One region of the Thalassotalea agariperforans genome, then DNA from elsewhere that is predicted to be linked to it. Evidence: predicted binding sites of a transcription regulator. Region 1 holds the regulator's gene; each other region holds the start of a gene.
The links. Region 1 encodes sigma-54, which starts transcription at its own class of promoters, with help from an activator protein. Its sites were predicted from a motif close to GTTGGCACGNNNNTNGNNT; they were not measured.

Region 1 (3,195 bases):
TTCACTAAAACGTCGGATCAGATCAGAGTCGCTAGCATCTAAATATAAAATACTTAATTCAACACTATTAGGTAAATAGTTGATGATTTCAGGAATGTCATTAGGATCAGCTGGTAAGTTACGAACATCTAAACTAACTGCCACTTTTTTACTGTCATTAATAACCGTGTGGGTTAGTGCGGGTAACAAATTTACGGGAATATTATCAACACAATAATAACCTAAATCTTCAAGTACTCTTAAGGCGACTGATTTACCCGAGCCTGAGCGTCCGCTAACAATTAACAGCTTCATAAATGTTTAGCTCGCTTCTTGAATAATTTGAAATAACTGGTCGTTATTTTGGCATTTTCTAACGTTTTTAATGGTTTGTTTATCACTGAATAATTGCGCAATACTTTGTAAGGTGCTTAAGTGTTCTTGGCAAGCACTTTCAGGAACAAATAACGCAACAAAAATATCAACAGGGCGATTATCAATAGCATCAAAACCAATTGGTTCTTGAGTGGTTAATAATACTGCGACTACTTGATTAGTTTCGCTTAATCGACCGTGGGGGATCGCTATACCATTACCAATACCGGTGCTACCCATTTGTTCTCGGTTCATTAAACTTTCGAGCAATTCATGTTGGCTTAATTCTGTAATGTGACTGGAGGCCGTTTGACAAATGGTATCAAAAATTCTTTTTTTACTGGTAGCTGGTACTGCACATAAAGTGCAGTCCAGTGTTAAAATATCTTGTAACTTCATAGGTTAATGTTGTTTTAGCTTTTCTTTGTGTTTTAGTACTTGACGATCTAATTTGTCAATTAAGGCATCAATGGCGGTATACATATCTTGATTGTCGGCCTTAGCATGAATTTCACCACCATTTAAGTGCAGTGTTGCTTCCGCTATTTGGTTTATTTTTTCAACATTAAGTACCACATAAACATTATTAATGTGATCAAAATGTCGCTCTAGCTTTGCAAATTTAGTATTAACAAAATCGCGTAATGAATCGGTAATTTCTACATGGTGTCCAGAAAGATTGATTTGCATAAGCTGTATCCTTTTAGTAACTAAAGTAAACTTTTTCGTTGATTAGACGGTGGTATAGCTAATGATTCACGATATTTAGCTATTGTCCGTCGGGCTACATTAATGCCTTGATCAGCCAATAATTCAGCCATTTTGCTGTCACTCAATGGTTTTGATGGCGTTTCAGCAGACACTAATTTTTTAATTAACGCTCTAATAGCGGTTGATGAACACTCTCCTCCATTTTCGGTACTAACATGACTTGAAAAGAAATATTTTAATTCAAATATTCCTCGTGGGGTATGCATATACTTTTGGGTTGTCACCCGTGATATCGTTGATTCATGCATTTCTACGGCTTCAGCGATATCATTTAACACCATTGGTCTCATCGCTTCAGGACCATGTTCAAAAAAGCCTTGTTGGCGTTGAACTATGCAATTGGATACTTTTAATAAAGTATCATTTCTACTTTCTAAACTTTTAATAAACCACTTTGCTTCTTGTAAATTAGAACGCATAAATTGGCTATCATCGGATGACTTCATGGTTTTAGTCATCGCCGCATATTGTTGGTTTATTGATAAACGCGGTGCTGAATCAGGATTTAATTCCACAACCCAACGACCATTTTTCTTTTCAACTGAAACATCAGGAATAACGTATTGGTCATCGCTTTTAATGACGCTATCACCCGGTCTTGGATCGAGAGACTGGATAAGTTGCATGACTTCTTTTAATTGTGGCTCTTTTAAACGCGTCTTTCTCATTAATTGACGATAGTCGCGATTGCCTAATAAATCGATATGATTTGCAATTATTTTTTTGGTTTCTTCTAAATAAGGCGTACTTTTGTCAAATTGGTTAAGTTGAATGAGCAAACATTCTGCAATTGAACGTGCGCCAACACCAATGGGGTCGAACATATTAATCCGTTTTAATACGGCTTCAACTTCGTCTAATTCAACTTCATCATCGCCTAGGCTTTCTAAAATGTCTTCCGCGGTTATGGTGAGGTAACCGGCGTCATCAATACCATCGATAATCGCCATGGCTATGGTACGGTCGGTATCAGAAAAAGGCGTTAATTCCATTTGCCATCTTAAATGATCTTGTATGGAGTCGGTAGTTTCACCTTGGTAAGTATAATCTTCAGACAAGGTTCCGCTGCTACTGCTTGCTGAGCCAGCAGTATAATTGTCATCCCAAGTTGTATCCATACTCAGTTCTTCAGGAATGTCATTTTTCTCCATGGCATCCGTGGTGCTTAACTCGTCAGATGACGGTGTTGCATCTTCACTACCATCAAGTTGTGGTTTCTCAGTTACCGATGCAGAAAAAGCCTCTTCTAACCGATCAGGAACATCTTCTTGGTTAGTTTGAGGTGTTTCATCAACTTCAAGAAGTGGATTGCTATCTAACGCTTCTTGAATTTCTTGTTGTAAATCTAACGTCGACAATTGCAACAAACGTATCGCTTGCTGTAATTGGGGTGTCATCGTTAACTGTTGTCCTATACGGAGCTGCAGTGATGGGCGCATTTAGCTTGTCATTATCCTTGTTGTACATTGTATTGTGTTGTTTAAACACTCATACGGAAAATTACGATTATCTTTTACGTTGTTTTAACTATAGCGTGAATTGCTCACCAAGGTATACATCTCTTACATGCTGATTTGCAAGTATTTCATCGGCACTGCCTTGAGCGATTAATTCACCATGACTAACAATGTAGGCTAGTTCACAAACATCAAGGGTTTCTCTAACATTGTGGTCGGTAATTAATACACCAATACCACGATTTTTTAAATGAATAATAATTTTCTTTATATCACCTACTGAAATTGGGTCAACCCCTGCGAAGGGTTCATCGAGTAAAATATATTGTGGATCAGCGGCAAGAGCACGTGCTATTTCAACTCTGCGGCGCTCACCACCCGATAAACTCATGCCAAGGTTGTCGCGAATATGGCCAATGTTAAATTCTTCTATTAAACTTTCTAACTTTTCTTCACGGGCTATGGCATTAAGCTCTTTACGCGTTTCTAATATCGCCATGATATTTTGATAAACGGTTAACTTTCTAAAAATTGATGCTTCTTGCGGTAAATAACCTAACCCTTTACGAGCACGGACATGCATTGGCTCGAATGTCATATCTTCACCGTTAAG
Region 2 (3,195 bases), on a different contig from region 1:
ATATCGGTAACCGCTTGATAAATATCATCACGAAATACCGAACCAACAAATAGCTCACGCGCTTGTTGCTCATTAATATGATTAGCATTAATCATATGCTCCAGTAAATATTCACCATAAGCAATATCAGGGCTATTACTCGACTTTTTACCTATCGCCGTAAACTGGTTATAACTTGGCACGATACGCGGAGCTTTATCATGATAAACCAAACAACTACCTAATAAAGACGGCGCAATTACATCAATATTGGTATCTAAATATTGTGAGGTGGCTAAAATTCTCGCCGCTTCAAAACGGTTAGGAATATTCTCCAACCAACAACAAGCTTCTTGTAATGCAGCCACTAACGCCATGGTCGTTTCTGGATATTTAATTTGCCAATCAGCTAACAAGCCTAATACTTTTTCTGGTGAATCAGGCCAGATATCGGAAGATGTAGCACAAGTTAAACCAACCCCTTCACGCACAGCTTTTGCATTCCACGGACCACCAACACAAAAACCATCAATATCGCCAGCATTTAACGCTGGTACCATATTAGATGGTGGCAGAATAATAATTTCGACATCATCCAATGAAATATCACAGCGTTCGAACCAGGTTAATAATTGATAATAATGACAACTATGTGGAAATACGGTGGCAAAACGTAATTTGCTATTTTGCTCGCGGCGTTGCTCAATGGTTTTTTTGAGCATACTTGACGATAACGGTAAACTTAGCAAACTAACCTGATACTGTTCCAAAATGTTATGGTACAGCTGATTTGATAAAGTAATGGCGTTACCATTTCGACTTAACACAAAAGGAGTAATAACATTTGCCTTAACACTGCCAATTCCTAAAGTACTGGCTAATGGCATGGGTGCTAACATTTGCGCGGCATCTAAAGAGCCAATATGTAATTTATCGCGCAAGGCCGCCCAAGAGTTTTGTTTATGTAAAGTAACATTTAAACCCCAGCGTTCAAAAAAGCCCATTTCTTTGGCGATCACCACAGGCGCACAATCGGTTAACGGCATAAAACCGATATCTAAATCTGATTTTTCAATATTGAAATGTGTAGTCATATTAAACTTCTAAAACAGCAGCGAGTGACAAGATATTTTTAGCGACATCATCCATTTTTTGACTATTATCCATCGCCATTTTTCGAATAGAGTGATAAGCCTCAGTTTCGGAAATATTTTTTGTTTCCATTAACCAACGTTTCGCTTTTTCAACATTTTTTTGGCTAGTTAATTTTTGCTTAGTAACTTCTAACTCTTTTTTTAGCCCTTGGTGCTCATTAAAACGCGCCATCGCAATATCTAATACGGACTTAACCCTAACCTTGTTAACATCACCAACAACGTACGCACTAACGCCATATTTGACTAATTGATTAATAGTATCGGTATCTTCTTCATGCTCAGCAAACATAACTATCGGTCTGGGCGATGAACGAGAAATTCGATTTAAACTTTCCAACATGTCACGATCAGGCGATTCAATATCAATGATAATGACATCAGGCTTAATTTTTTCTACTTGTTTTAATAATGAAATACCAGAATGAGAAACATGCTCAATTTGATAATTAGAATGATCCAGCGCCGCCGATAGTTCTTCAGCTTTTTGATGGTCATTTTCCACTAACAAAACATTCAATTTCGTATTAGCTGTGATGTTTTTGGTTTGCTTCATAATAACGAAAGACACCAAGAGTTAAATAATTATAGTTAATTACTACAGTTACTAACAAGGACTATGCCAAAGGTGTTAATTAAATAAAAACAATAAGTTAGGTATTTAAACGAAAGTGCGCATTAGATAATTTGTCTTGTTTTGATGCAGCTATGCGCCAAAATAGATCTTTATGAAATAAACGGTTTTTTATGACTCATAATTAGGCAACCGTCATATTGTAGGTAATAGCTGGTTACAGAGGTGATTTATAGACGTTTGGTTTTAACTTTAGTGAATTTAGTCGCTTTTTTCGTTAATTCTTGTTCAAATTCATCAGGAAATAACACTAAGCCTTCTTCTTGCTCATTGGGAAAAATCACTAACGATAAATCATCTTCTATTAGTCCTGGTGTCCAGCGGCTTTTCCACTTAGCGAATGAAATCGCTTCAGCTTGGCAATTTTGCCACTCGCCCGTCGCCCAAGCTTCAGCAAACTCTTTTAAAGGCCATACTGGTACACAATCTTCATCATCCGTATTTAGCATAACAGAGCCATGCTCATCAATCAGGATCCAAAGGGTTTGATGTTCAATAATTTTTTCAAGGCTATAACGTAAGCGCTGCTCAGCATCATAATTAAGAATGTTTTGATATTCAGCTGAAGTAAGCAAACTGCTCATGTGCTCAAACCCATAATAAAAATAGAAAACAGAAGTAGGTAGAGTTTAACTTAAGGCGGCAAGGGATAATAGAAAATTTAGACAAAAAAAAGCATAACAACAAGGCTGTTATGCTTTTTTTGAACCAGATATTTTTATCTAATGACAATATCAGGTGAGGTATTGATTTCACCGTGGTTATCAATAGTTGCCGCATTATCATCACACAAAAGTACAGCCAGTGGACCACTTTCAGTATTGCGAATAAAAGCTAAATCATAACCATATTGATTTAAACTGCTCGCAGAAAACTGCTGAGATAAAGTTAATCGACCCCATAATTGAGATGAAGATAAAGAACTCTGGCGTCTTTCCATATTTGTATAATCTACCGCTGATGAATGCATGGTACTACTCTATAAACCCATAATGTAATTAAAATGCAATATATAAGCCATGAAGTAAAAAGCCTATAAGAACAGCTGTCTGACGGGTTAATAATTTTCAAGCATGGCATTTCTGTAAATAATTTTGACACTTAATTTAAGCTAACTTAATGATTAAACTTAAAAATCATTATGGCAGATAATACCAACATTGCTATTTTCTATAAAAAAACGCTATTAATTTAAGTAATTAATAGCGTTTATGATTAACACGAGTGAAAAATTCTCGTTTAACTATTTTTTAGCGCTTGAATACGATCTTCTAGCGGAGGGTGGGTAGCAAACAAGCTCATAAATTTTGCTTTGTTGTTAATACCAAATGCCATCATAGTACCTTCTAATTGGCTTTCTTGACTACGCTTTAAGCGCTCTAAGGCTCCAATCATTGCCGCTTTGCCAGCTAAAGCCGCGCCGCCGCT
Region 3 (3,195 bases), on a different contig from region 1:
ACGGTAATTAAGCTGGTAAAGATCTGATCTAAAAATGTTTCTTTACCAGTATAAGTACGCTCTTTAGGAACATAATCAGGGTCTTTAGCCATACGTTTAGCATTACGCTCTTCTTGGCGAATATAAAAAGCGTCTGCTTTTTCGCGCTCTGCTACATGTTCGTCATAAAGATTGACCATTTGAGATGCTACCGCAGATGGTCCTGGGAATTTACCTAATGAGGTATCAATACTGCTTGCGGTTAATGTCCATAAGAATAGAAAAACTGCAATTCCTATTAATGGTAACAATACCGGTTTGGCATTATTGGTGTAAAAACTCATCAGTCCTTTAGCTAGGCTCATATCAGAACCTCCTGCGATTAGTTTGTTGATCAATGTGGTCATCACTATGTTCCTTATGCGCAGCATTACACTACGCAGTACTACTTATTCTCTTAATTACTGGGATTACTAAAGTATTTCTATTAAAGCTTGTCGCCTGCTTTTAAGCCGATAGCAAATTTGTTGATATACTCGTTTGGTTTGTTACCGTCATAAACAATGTTGTCAATAAAGTGTGTTTGTGGTTCGCGGTAACCGTCTTCATCCATCACTTCAATAAAATCACTTGCCGGCATTAATTTATCTTCAACTAATGACTTAGCAGCGGCTAAATAAATGTCAGGACGGTAAACTTTTTTCGCCACATCTTTGTACCAAGAATCAGGCATGTCATCGCTAATTTGTCCCCAACGACGCATTTGTGTTAAATACCAAATCGCATCAGAGTAATAAGGGAAAGTGGCGTTGTAACGGAAGAATACGTTGAAATCTGGTACTTCTCGTTTATCACCTTTTTCGTATTCAAAGGTACCTGTCATTGAGTTAGCAATAACGTCATAATCAGCACCAACATAGTTAGATTGTGATAAGATTTTTACTGCCGCAGGACGGTTTTTGTTGTTCTTTTCATCTAACCATTTAGCCGCACGGATAAGTGCACGTGTTAAACGAATAGTGGTATTTGGGTATTTTTCAGTAAATTCTTTTGATAAACCAAACACTTTTTCAGGGTTATCTTTCCAAATTTCGTAATCGGTAACTACAGGTACACCAATACCTTTAAATACCGCTTGTTGGTTCCAAGGTTCACCTACACAATATCCATAAATGGTGCCTGCTTCTAAGGTTGCCGGCATTTGTGGTGGTGGAGTTACAGACAGTAACGCTTGCGCATCAATTTTACCTGAGGTATCCCCTTTATGAGGTGCATAGTAACCTGGGTGAATACCACCAGCCGCTAACCAATAACGTAATTCATAGTTATGCGTAGATACTGGGAATACCATGCCCATATTAAATGGCTTACCGGCATCCGCATATTTTTCAATAACAGGTTTTAACGAGTCTGCTTTTATTGGGTGAACTGGGCGTCCATCTGCCATTTTAGGAATGTTTGGCTTCATTTCTTTCCAAACATCATTTGATACGGTAATCGCATTACCATTTAAATCCATTGAAAATGGCGTCACGATTTCAGCTTTTGTACCGTAACCAATCGTCGCAGCAATAGGTTGGCCTGCTAACATGTGAGCGCCATCTAAACGACCATCAATTACGCCATCTAATAAAACTTTCCAGTTGGCTTGCGCTTCAATAGTTACGTATAACCCCTCGTCTTCAAAATAACCATTTTCATAAGCAACCGCGATTGGTGCCATATCAGTTAATTTAATAAAGCCGAATTTTAATTCTTCTTTTTCTGGGTAACCTAATTCCGCGGCTGTTACAGCACCTGAAATTAATGAAGTAGTAAAACAAGCACCTGCAATTAAGGCATGACATACGTGTTTATTTATTTTGTTGAAATGTTTCTTAAGCATTTTTTTCTCCAAATAAAAAAGCCCACAGCAACCCTGAAAAAATTTTCCAGTTACTGTGGGCTTCAATGCCAAACTAATAAATTACTACGTCTTTGCAGTTCGATTAGTTTTAATAAAGTTAAATTGTGTTGATAAGCTCAGCTTATCGGTTTTCTCATTTTTCTTATTATCCCGCTGTTGGGTTAATAATGAATTTTGTTCGTATAGTATAATACAGAATTGATGCCAAGTTTAAATAACCATTACAAAACAATAAGTTAAATGATTACACCACTTAAATACACAATATCGGTGCAAATAAGTTGCCCCAGCGTTATTCGTACTTACTATTTTGGTGCATAGTATTTTGGATTAGTCGATATTAAGAGCCATTACGTTATCGTCTTGATATTTTTCTCACCTAATACGATTATCAAAACAAAATAGAGTAAAACAGCTTTTTGCTTTATGATGAATACTGACAATAAAAAAAGGAGCAGTTATGAAAAAATCGACATTAGTTTTCGGAACACTTTTAACATGCACTATCCCATTCACCTCTCTTGCCGGTGTTGTCAGTTCAACAACTGTAATTGAGCAACAATTATCAACGATTAATAAACAAAACATCCTAGCGATGATTGATAGCGCTGAAGTACAAAAAAAACTGGTTGAATTAGGTGTTAATGCAGCAGATGCAAAAGCACGTATTAATAACTTAACTGACGTTGAATTAGCCCAGTTAAACCAGCAAATAAATGATGCACCAGCCGGTAGTGGTATTGTTGGCACCATAGTTACCGTTTTAGTTGTTGTTGCAGTATTAGATTTATTAGGTATTACTGACGCTTATACTTTTATCGAACCTATTTAACCGATATTGCCATTAATCAGTCTATCCAATCGTGGGTATTATAATGAAAAAAAGCATCTTAAAAGCTGGCATTATTGTCAGCTTTTTTATGTTATGCGGTTGTGCCACACCACCACAAACCCAACACTTATTAAACAGTCCACCGCCGCATTTACCAGCTAGCGCTAATATCAATAATCTGCCTTTCTATCCGCAGCAAGCTTATTATTGTGGGCCAACAACACTTGCTGAAATATTCGAATTTAATGGTATTAAACTGTCACCTGAAGAGATAGCGCCACAACTTTTTATCCCTGGTCGCAAAGGCAGTTTACAACTTGAAATGATAGCAGCGATAAGGCAGCAAGGTCTGCTTGCTTATAGTGAAAGGAGCCATTTAGAACAACTGATAACACTGGTTAATTTAAACATACCGATCATCGTTTTACAAAACTTAGGCTTAGATTGGTATCCGTTATGGCATTACGCGGTCGTGAAA
Region 4 (3,195 bases), on a different contig from region 1:
CTCAAATTAAAGAAATAGAATTAATTATCGGTAATTCTAATTCGAACTTTTCTGGAGTCACTTCCACTATGTTACAGCTCCTTTCAGAGCAACAGAAACACATTAATTTACGGGTCATGGGGAAACACCATTTACCTGATAAATCGTTAAATATTAGTTTTTGGCAAGTGGTTAAATTGTGTTTTAAGCCGTTATCAGATGGCCGATTCAGAGTTTTTCATGCGCGCCGAGTTGATGAAATGATCCAAGCGTTAATTTTAAAACATATTTTTAGAGCTAAAATCAAAATTATTTTTAGTAGTGCTGCTCAGCGATATCGCAGTGGCTCTACGTTATGGATCACCAATAAAATGGATGCGGTTTTAGCCATGTGTAAAGCGTCGGCAAGTTATTTACATCGTCAACCGGATGCCATTATTTATCATGGTGTTAAAACCAATGAATATGTTCCTGCTCAAAATAAATCAGCAGCGTGGCAAGCGTTAAATTTATTACCGGAATCTGCGCAAAAAGGGAAACTGGGTATTGCAATTTTAGGACGAGTTAGAGCACAAAAAGGGGTGCATTTATTTGTTAAGGGCTGTATTGCTGTTTTGGATAAATATCCTGATTACACTGCCGTGGTAGTTGGCTCAATTAGCGCAAGCAACGAAAGCTTTGTTAAAGAACTACAGGCAGAAATTGAACAAGCTGGTTTAAGTGAACGCATTATTTTCGCAGGTGAGCAGGACTTTTCTGATATCCCTAAAATTTTTAGTGCTTTATCACTAGTGGTGGCGTTAAGTGATAATGAAGGTTTTGGTTTAACGGTTCTGGAAGCTATGAGTAGTGGCGCAGCTGTATTAGCAAGTGAAGCTGGTGCATGGCCTGAAGTCGTTCGTCAAGGAACAGACGGTTATGTGGTGCCGATTAATGATTTACCGGCCGTGGTGGAAAAAATGGATTTATTGTTAAGCGATCAAGAAGGCTTAACAACGATGGGAAAAAATGGCCGTGAACGTGTGCTTGAGCATTATTCGGTTGAGCGAGAAGCTAAGCAGTTGGTGGATTTCTACCGTAGTTTGATGTGATGACTTAAGAAAGTGTCTAAATCACGTTATTTTAGGTTAATCTGATAAAATCACGCTAAAAATAAAAAGCCTCTCTGGTTTAAACTAAAACGAGAGAGGCGACATAGGGAACACTATGTTGTTTTTTAAATAAGATTACTTAGCGATTTTTCTTCTATTTAAGCCAATGAAAATACACACTAGCGCAAATAATGCCATTGATGAAGGCTCAGGTACTTCGCTAGCGGTGAATTGGAAGTCAGAAATTTGAGCTCTTGCTGAACCTTCTGTTGAATCAACTGAAACCATTCTAAAACCAAAAATATCACCTTGTTCGACTGCGAATGCTGCACTGCCTTCTTGTCTACTCTCAGCGTTAGCATCTCGATCTGAAAGCAAACTAAAATCACCATTTAATAACCAGCCAAAATAATCGGAGAAAGGAAAATCGTCAGAGTTGTATAACCAATCAAATGAAACGATACCGTCTGCATGAGCACTGCCAAAAATTGCATCGGTAATTGCATTTTCTGTTTGGCCATCATTGCTACTAACTAAAGTTAATGCGGTTTTATCGTCAGAAAATTCAGCTGAACCATGATCTTGGGTAAGTTGCCAATTGCTCGCATCATATTCTGCGGTAAAGGCATTAATAACATCAGCGTTTGCTGTACTAACAAATAAAGCTAAAACTAAGATAAAAATATTTTTCATTATTATTTCCTTTATTACTACTTATCTATAAGGATATTCAATTAATACTTATAAAGCTATTACTGTGCCAACTTTTTAAAGTGTTGTTTTTAAATGTTTTAATTTTTTTTGTTAAGTTGGCTTTATTCGCATGTAAAGTATTTTGACAAAATAACCAAAAAATTAACTTTTTATTAACATTATCACTTTGTTTTGCTTACATAATTTTACTTCGCATGGTTTTTACTTGTGATCTTTGCTTCTTTTTATCCATGCGTTTTAATTGTGAACTTCGGCTGGGTTTTGTCGCTCGGCGTATTTTTTCTACTTTATTTACGCTTTGAATTAACAACATTAAGCGCTCGATAGCATCAGATTTATTTTTATCTTGGGTACGAAATTGTTGCGCTTTGATGATCACCACGCCATCTTTAGTGATGCGGCTATCTTTTAACATTAACATACGTTCTTTTAAAAATTCAGGTAAAGATGATTTATTAATATCAAAGCGTAAATGTATGGCGCTCGATACTTTATTAACGTTTTGTCCTCCAGCGCCTTGTGAACGGATGGCAGTGAGTTCATAGTCATCATCGGGAATAGTAATACTGTTACTGATCTGGAGCATTATAAGGTCTTTTTAATTGATTAAAGCTATTAATTCATGAATGGTTTTTACCGCGGTAATTTTCGCGCCAAGCCCTTCCATGGATTTATGGTAATTACGAAATGGAATGAATATTTCGGTAAAGCCATGTTGGGCGGCTTCTTTTACTCTCGGAACACCACTGTCGATAGGACGAACGTCACCATTTAAACTGAGTTCGCCCATAATGCAGGTAGTGCGTGGCACAATAAAATCATTAAGGCTACTTAATAAGGCCGTTACTAAGGCTAAATCAATACAGGTTTCAGACTCGTCAATTTTTAAGCCACCAACAATATTAAAAAAGGTATCGTGATAAATTTTCGTTTTAGTATGTTTACGCAAAATACCGGTTAACATTTTTATTCGGTTCATATTTAACCCAACACAAACACGCTGAGGAAATTCAGCTTCGGTTTCTGTTGTTAAACATTGAATTTCCAATAATAAATTGCGGTTACCTTTGCGAATACAAGTTATAGCTGAACCTGGGGAGTCAGTGGTCGAGCCAGATAAAAATATTTCGCTGGGGTTATCAACGCTAATCATGCCACGTTCGCTCATACGGAAAATACCAACAGTATCAATATCACCAAAGCGATTCTTATTTGCCCTTAAGGTACGAATTTGGCCGTCGTTGGTATCAATATGTAATAAAGCGTCAACAATATGCACTAAGGTTTGTGGACCTGCAATTTCATTGTTTTTATTGACATGCGCAATAATAAACATGGTTACGTCATGCTGTTTACAATATTGGGTAAGGGCTTGAGCCGCACTTTTTACTTGAGAAGGTGAGCCAGGGCT

Region 2: the regulator sigma-54 is predicted to act here: its motif matches at 1,742-1,760, upstream of ACSLUO_RS12960 (ANTAR domain-containing response regulator).
Region 3: the regulator sigma-54 is predicted to act here: its motif matches at 2,076-2,094, upstream of ACSLUO_RS12940 (CmpA/NrtA family ABC transporter substrate-binding protein).
Region 4: the regulator sigma-54 is predicted to act here: its motif matches at 1,817-1,835, upstream of ACSLUO_RS05990 (PEP-CTERM sorting domain-containing protein).

Annotation. Positions count from the first base shown of each region.
Region 1 covers NZ_JBQMWH010000001.1:143,940-147,134, forward strand. Annotated here, with positions in the region: gene rapZ (RNase adapter RapZ) at 1-294, opposite strand, end outside; gene ptsN (PTS IIA-like nitrogen regulatory protein PtsN) at 301-753, opposite strand; gene hpf (ribosome hibernation promoting factor) at 757-1,044, opposite strand; gene ACSLUO_RS00770 (RNA polymerase factor sigma-54) at 1,065-2,564, opposite strand; gene lptB (LPS export ABC transporter ATP-binding protein) at 2,653-3,195, opposite strand, start outside.
Region 2 covers NZ_JBQMWH010000010.1:54,017-57,211, forward strand. Annotated here, with positions in the region: gene ACSLUO_RS12955 (CmpA/NrtA family ABC transporter substrate-binding protein) at 1-1,073, opposite strand, end outside; gene ACSLUO_RS12960 (ANTAR domain-containing response regulator) at 1,075-1,689, opposite strand; gene ACSLUO_RS12965 (DUF2750 domain-containing protein) at 1,938-2,351, opposite strand; gene ACSLUO_RS12970 (hypothetical protein) at 2,486-2,707, opposite strand; gene htpX (protease HtpX) at 3,007-3,195, opposite strand, start outside.
Region 3 covers NZ_JBQMWH010000010.1:49,996-53,190, forward strand. Annotated here, with positions in the region: gene ACSLUO_RS12935 (ABC transporter permease) at 1-344, opposite strand, end outside; gene ACSLUO_RS12940 (CmpA/NrtA family ABC transporter substrate-binding protein) at 467-1,864, opposite strand; gene ACSLUO_RS12945 (PA2779 family protein) at 2,346-2,717, shown strand; gene ACSLUO_RS12950 (PA2778 family cysteine peptidase) at 2,761-3,195, shown strand, end outside.
Region 4 covers NZ_JBQMWH010000003.1:149,178-152,372, forward strand. Annotated here, with positions in the region: gene ACSLUO_RS05985 (glycosyltransferase family 4 protein) at 1-1,070, shown strand, start outside; gene ACSLUO_RS05990 (PEP-CTERM sorting domain-containing protein) at 1,206-1,763, opposite strand; gene arfB (alternative ribosome rescue aminoacyl-tRNA hydrolase ArfB) at 1,960-2,370, opposite strand; gene radA (DNA repair protein RadA) at 2,383-3,195, opposite strand, start outside.